DNA from 2 places in the Bradyrhizobium betae genome. Region 2 is predicted to be linked to the other one. Evidence: riboswitches for the same ligand, from Rfam matches in the RefSeq annotation. Region 2 holds a riboswitch; the other holds the start of a gene.

Region 1 (3,407 bases), 300 kb from region 2:
TGGAGCGGTTCGTGACGCTGGTGGAAGCCGGGCGCTGGCCGGTGCGCGATCCAAGGTCGCTCGCGGGGCATTAGCTGTCATTCCGGGATGCGCCGAAGGCGCAGGCCCGGAATCCATCGGACCGCAAACGCTGTGGGCCGATGGATTCCGAGCTCGATGCTTCGCATCGCCCCGGAATGACGAGAAACTACTTCCCCTGCCCGCGCGTCAGCAGGAACACGCCCTGCTCGCCGAACAGGTTCCACACCCACCACGGCATCCGCAGCCGCAGCGGGCGGCCGTAGAGATCGAGCGCCTCGGCGCGCTCCATCTTGACGCCGATCGCGTCGCAGAGCTCGACGAAATCCTTGATGGTGCAGAAATGAATGTTGGCGGTGTCGTACCAGCTTGCCGGCAGATTTTCGGTGCGCGGCATGTGGCCGCCGACCAGCAGCTGGAGCCGCATCCGCCAGAAGCCGAAATTCGGGAACGAGACGATGGCACGGCGACCGATGCGCAGCAGATTCTCCAGTACCACCTTCGGCTGCCGTGTCGCCTGCAGCGTCTGCGACAGGATCACGTAGTCGAAAGCGTCGTCGGGATAGTTGACGAGGTCGGTGTCGGCATCGCCCTGCACCACCGCAAGACCCTTGGCGACGCAGCGGTTGACGCCCTCGCGCGACAATTCGATGCCGCGACCGTCGATGCCGCGGGTCTCCAGCAGCTGGAGCAGGTCGCCCTCGCCGCAGCCGACATCGAGCACTTTCGAGCCCGGCTTGACCATCCCGGCGACCAGCAGATGGTCGGCGCGAAACTGGCCGGATTGCTCCTTGGCGAGGCCGTCCAGCGGCAGCACTTCCTGTACGGACATCGCTAGCCCTCCTTGCTGGTGAGCCCGCGCGCCTTGCCGGCCGATTGCAGGAAGGCGCGGGAGATGTCGAGGAATTCGGGCACGTCGAGCAGGAAGGCGTCATGGCCGCGATCGGTTTCGATCTCGGCGAACGACACTCGCGCGCTCGACGCATTCAGCGCATGCACCAGCGCGCGCGATTCCGAGGTCGGGAACAGCCAGTCGCTGGTGAAGGAGACGACGCAGAAGCGGGTCTCGATGCCGGCGAACGCCTTCGCCAGCACGCCGCCATGGTCGCCGGCGATGTCGAAATAGTCCATCGCGCGCGTCAGATAGAGATAGGAATTGGCGTCGAAGCGCTCGACGAAGGACGAGCCCTGGTAGCGAAGATAGCTCTCGACCTGGAAGTCGGCATCGAACGAGAAGGTCGGCAGCTCGCGGTCCTGCATGCGCCGGCCGAACTTGCGATGCAGCGCAGCGTCCGAGAGATAGGTGATGTGCGCGGCCATGCGCGCCACCGCGAGCCCGCGATGCGGATGGATGCCGTGATCGGCGTAGCTGCCATTGTGCCAGTCGGGATCGGCCATCACGGCCTGGCGGCCGAGCTCGTGGAAGGCGATGTTCTGCGCCGAGTGCCGCGTCGCGCAGGCGATCGCCAGCGCGGAGTACACGCGCCTGGGATAGGCCGCGGTCCATTGCAGCACCTGCATGCCGCCCATCGAGCCGCCGACGACGGCGAACAGCGTATCGATGCCGAGCCGGTCGATCAGCATCGCCTGCGCGCGCACCATGTCGGGAATGGTGATGACGGGGAAATCAAGGCCCCATACCTTGCCGGTCCCGGGATTGATCGAGGCCGGCCCGGTCGAGCCCATGCAACCGCCGATCACGTTGGAGCAGATGATGAAGTAGCGGTTGGGATCGAGCGGCCGGCCCGGGCCGACCAGGGTTTCCCACCAGCCCGGCTTGCCGGTGACGGGATGCAAATTGGCGACGTGCTGGTCGCCGGTCAACGCATGGCAGATCAGAACCGCGTTGGAACGGTCGGCGTTGAGCTCGCCATAGGTCTGATAGGCGATCTGGAACGGGGTGAGATCGACGCCGCAGTCGAGCCGCAGTGGCTGGTCCGCGCCGAACTGCGCAACCTGCGAACTCGGATGATCCACCTCATGCGACCGGTCGTCGGCACTGATCGCGGGACTCGGAATCGACTTGACGCCAACCATCATCGACCTCGTTTGCGACCGGTTGCCAAGCCGGCGCTGGATTCAGGCCATGAAAAACCCGGCCTGAACGATAGGTTCGGCCGGGATCGGAAGCGTCCCCGGCCTGTTTAGCGAGTTTTTTAACGTGGCTGCAAGCCGGCCGGCTCAAATGACCACGGAACAGGCAAAAACTACTGTCTTGGGCGGTTTTCGTCAAGTCGGGGTCCGGATTAACCAAAATAGTCCCTCACCGGGCGGCAGAGCAGGGCCAATTTCCCTTTGCATTTCTCTTTGCTTTCGCCGCTCCGACTGCCTAATCAGAACCTCGACAGCAGCGGGCCCGACCTTGCCAATCGACCTGGCCGGCCCGCATTGGAACGCCTCTCAACATTCCCTTGCCAGATATGTCCCAACGTCCGCCCGCGCCACCATCGCTCCAGGAATTGCGCAAGGAGATCGACGCGATCGACGAGGGCATGCACCGCCTGCTGATGCAGCGCGGCGACATCATCGACCGCCTGATCCAGGTGAAGCAGACCCAGGAGGTCGGCTCGGCATTCCGCCCCGCGCGCGAGGCCGCGATGATGCGTGACCTCGTGCAGCGTCATCGCGGCATCCTGCCGCTCGACACGGTCGAGAGCATCTGGCGCGTCATCATCTCGACCTTCACCTATGTCCAGGCGCCGTTCTCCGTGCATGCCGACATCTCGGTGAGCGAGCCCGCCATGCGCGATTCCGCGCGATTCCATTTCGGCTTCACGGTGCCCTACGTCGCGCATTTCAGCGCGCAGGCGGCGGTCGAGGCGGTGGCGAAATCCAAGGGCGATCTGGCGCTGGTCTCGGCGACCTCGAGCCGCACGCCGTGGTGGCTGGAGCTGGAAGCAGCGGGCGCGCCAAAGATCATCGCGCAGCTGCCCTTCGTCGAGCGCGCCGACCATCCGGCCGCGCTGCCGGTGTTCGCCATCTCGCGCGTCGCCGACAGCGCCCTGGTGACGGAGGTCGAGACCTTCAGTGTGCGCGTGTCCGGGTGGAACGCCGACGTCGCGCGCGCACTGTCGCCGCTCGCCGAGATCGTGGCGGTGCCCGATACCGCCTTCGACGGCGCGGCGCTGCTGGTCTCGGTCACCAGCGCAACCAGCATCGACAAAATCAAGGCTGCCCTGATCGAAGCGGGGGCCTCGGTGCGCTCCACGGCCCTCGTCGGCAGCCACGCAACGCGCTATACGGTGCCCCCGACCGGGCCGAAATCGTAAATCGCGAACCTAGCCTGCCATTCCGGAGTTGAAGATGTCCCGCCCCGTGCCGAATCCCGGCATTCTCGATATTGCGCCCTACACGCCCGGCAAGAGCCCGGTCGCCGAGCCGGGCCGCAA
Region 2 (3,407 bases):
CCGCGCAGGCGGGCGATCCAGTATTCCAGAGACGATTGTGATTGAATCGAGAGGCCGCGGCGTACTGGATTCCCCGCCTACGCGGGGAATGACAGCGGAAATTAGGGCTGGCACTACACCCGGAAGTGCTTGCTCAGCTTTAACCCCTGCGCCTGGTAGTTGGAGCCGATGCGCTGGCCGTACATCGCGTCGGGACGGGCCAGCATCTTCTCGTAGACGAGGCGGCCGACGATCTGGCCGTGCTCGAGGATGAAGGGCACTTCGCGCGAGCGCACTTCGAGCACCGCGCGGGAGCCTTGCCCGCCGGCGCCGGCATAGCCGAAGCCGGGATCGAAAAAGCCGGCATAGTGCACGCGGAATTCGCCGACCAGCGGATCGAACGGTACCATCTCCGCGGCGTAGTCGGGCGGCACCTGCACCGCTTCCTTGGAGGCGAGGATGTAGAACTCGCCGGGATCGAGGATGAGGCTGCCGTCGGGGCGGGCCGAGATCGGCTCCCAAAACTCTCCCACCGCATAGCCCGAGCGGCGGTCGACGTCGACAACGCCGGTGTGGCGCTTGGCGCGGTAGCCGACGAAGCCGCTTCCCTTCTCACCGGACAGATCGACGGAGACGGCAACACCGCCCGACAGATCGGCATCGTCGATGTCGACGAGACGCTCGGTGGCATGCAAGCTTTCGAGCGCGTCGGCATTGAGGATGGCATCGCCGGTGCGGAAACGAACCTGCGACAGGCGCGAGCCCTCGCGCACCAGCACCGGAAACGTCTTCGGGCTGATCTCGGCATAGAGCGGGCCGTGATAGCCGGCGCCGATCATGTCGAAGCGGCGGGTGCCGTCGGCGATCACGCGGGTGAAGACGTCGAGCCGGCCGGTCGAGCTCTTCGGATTCGCGGCCGCGACGATCTCCGGCGGCAGCGCGAGGCTCTCGAGCAGCGGCACGATGTAAACGCAGTTGGTCTCCAGCACCGCACCGTCGGCGAGGCTGAACTCGTGCAGCTTCAACTCGTCGATGCGCTCGGCGACGGTGGCGCCAGGACCAGGCAGGAAGCTGGCGCGAACACGATAGGCGATGTCGCCGAGGCGAAGGTCGAGGCTCGCCGGCTGGATCTGGCTTTCGACGAAGTCGTAAGCGGGCAGAATGAGCCCCGCTTCCGCCATCGCCGCGATCATGCGGTCGGGCAGGATACCATTGGCGTCGGCGGCGACCGTGAACGTCAAACGGGGGTCCTCGTCAGGGGCAAATGTATCCGGACATGCGGAAAATACAGCTTTTTACGGCTATCCGATGGACGCCTTGACGAAAAGGGCATTGCGGAATATGAGCATGACTTATCCCGTGGTGATTTGAGCCGGCCGGCTTGCAGCCACGTTAAATAAGTCGCTAAACAGGCCGGGGACCTCTGTGATCCCGGCCCGTGGAAGTTATCCAGGCCGGTTTTTTTGTGACCATTTTCGATGGTCACGCAGAGGAGGTCCTATGTCGAAGTCCCCGGCGTCCGCCACGCAATACCGCCCCGAAACCCGCCTGGTCCATTCCGGCACCCTGCGCTCGCAATATGGCGAGACGTCGGAGGCGCTGTTCCTGACCCAGGGCTACGTCTACAACAGCGCCGAGGAGTGCGAGGCGCGGTTCAAGGGCGAGGACCCCGGCTTCATCTATTCGCGCTATTCCAACCCCACCATCGCGATGTTCGAGCGCCGCATGATCGAGCTCGAAGGCGCCGAAGCGGCCCGCTCGGCCGCGACCGGTATGGCCGCGGTGACGACCGCGATCCTGGCGCCGCTGAAGGCCGGCGATCACGTCGTCGCCTCGCGCGCGCTGTTCGGCTCGTGCCTCTATGTCATCCAGGACCTGTTGCCGCGCTACGGCATCGAGACAACGCTGGTCGACGGTTTCGATCTCGACCAATGGCAGCGTGCGCTGAAGCCGAACACCAAGACGTTCTTCCTGGAGAGCCCGACCAACCCGACCCTCGACGTGCTCGACATTCCCGCCATCGCCGAGATCGCGCATAGCGGCGGCGCGCGGCTCGTCGTCGACAACGTGTTCGCGACCCCGATCTGGCAGAGCCCGCTCGCTCTCGGTGCCGATGTCGTGGTCTATTCCGCGACCAAGCACATCGACGGCCAGGGCCGCTGTCTCGGCGGCATCATCCTGTCGTCGGAGGCGTTCGTCGCCGAGCACCTCCATAATTTCATGCGCCAGACCGGCCCGTCGATCTCGCCGTTCAACGCCTGGGTCCTGCTCAAGGGCCTGGAAACGCTGGCCGTGCGCGTGCGCGCGCAGACCGACACAGCGGCGCGCGTCGCAGACGTGCTGGCGGACCATCCCAAGATTTCGCGGCTGGTCTATCCCGGCCGCGCCGATCATCCGCAGGCAGCGCTCGTGAAGAAGCAGATGCGCGGCGGCTCGACGCTGGTCGGCTTCGAGGTGAAGGGCGGCAAGCAGGGTGCGTTCCGCATGCTCAACGAGCTCAAGCTGGCGAAGATCTCCAACAATCTCGGCGATGCCAAGAGTATCGTCACGCATCCGGCGACCACGACGCATCAGCGCCTGAAGCCGGAAGACCGCGCCGCCCTCGGCATCAGCGAGGGCTTCATCCGCTTCTCCGCAGGACTCGAGCATGCGGATGACCTGATCGAGGATCTGACGGCGGCGCTGGAGAAGGCGTGAGCCACACACTCGGACCCGTAGGGTGGGTTAGCCGCAAGGCGTAACCCACCTCTTCTGTCTCCGCGGAGATGAACAGTGGTGGGTTACGGCTTCGCCTAACCCACCCCACGGCACCGAACTACATCGGCCGGTACGCGCGCACATCGCCGGGCACGTTCACGCCGAGCTTGATCTGGCCGACTGAGCGGATGATGTCGTCGCCGAGGAGCTGGGCGAAGCAGGCGTAGCCCCAATCGTTCATGTGCAGTCCGTCGGCGATGACGAAGCTCTCGACCGGGATCGATTGGTTCTCGTGCCAGTCGCGCATCACCTCGAACCGCGGGAAGATGCCGACGTGACGGAGCTCGGCGACCTTGCCGAGCAGCTTCACCATCTTGCCGGCGCTCTCCTTGCGCTGGTTGACGGCCGGCGAATATTGCGGATCGACCAGCACGATGTCGGCGCCGCCGGCGGCCTGGATGCTGGCGATGCCGTCCTCGACGAGCTTGGCGGTGTCGCCGGGATCGAGGTTGCGCAGCACGGCGTTGGTGCCGACCTGCCAGATCACGAGATCCGGATGCACGTCGATCACCTCGGTCTGGAGGCGCTTCATCATCTCGGGCGCGTCCTCGCCGCCGACGCCGGCATTGATGACGGTGATGTCGGCGGTCGGATATTGCCGGCGCAGCTGCGTGGCGAGACGGTTCGGATAATTGAAATCGGGCGAGCTCGCGCCATAGCCGGCGGTCGAG

What was found. Region 2 has a riboswitch for S-adenosylmethionine ahead of F8237_RS12885 (O-succinylhomoserine sulfhydrylase). Riboswitches for the same ligand answer to the same signal wherever they lie in the genome.
Region 1: linked by a shared signal. The riboswitch ahead of metX (homoserine O-acetyltransferase MetX) and the one ahead of F8237_RS12885 (O-succinylhomoserine sulfhydrylase) in region 2 are both predicted to bind S-adenosylmethionine.

What each region holds. Positions count from the first base shown of each region.
Region 1 is NZ_CP044543.1:2,374,044-2,377,450, forward strand. Features, by position in the region: gene F8237_RS11315 (alpha/beta fold hydrolase) at 1-74, shown strand, start outside; gene metW (methionine biosynthesis protein MetW) at 188-850, opposite strand; gene metX (homoserine O-acetyltransferase MetX) at 853-2,055, opposite strand; SAM riboswitch at 2,142-2,221, opposite strand; gene F8237_RS11330 (chorismate mutase) at 2,439-3,287, shown strand; gene hisC (histidinol-phosphate transaminase) at 3,322-3,407, shown strand, end outside.
Region 2 is NZ_CP044543.1:2,677,303-2,680,709, forward strand. Features, by position in the region: gene F8237_RS12880 (2'-deoxycytidine 5'-triphosphate deaminase) at 114-1,220, opposite strand; SAM riboswitch at 1,329-1,408, shown strand; gene F8237_RS12885 (O-succinylhomoserine sulfhydrylase) at 1,480-2,676, shown strand; gene F8237_RS12890 (SGNH/GDSL hydrolase family protein) at 2,795-3,407, opposite strand, start outside.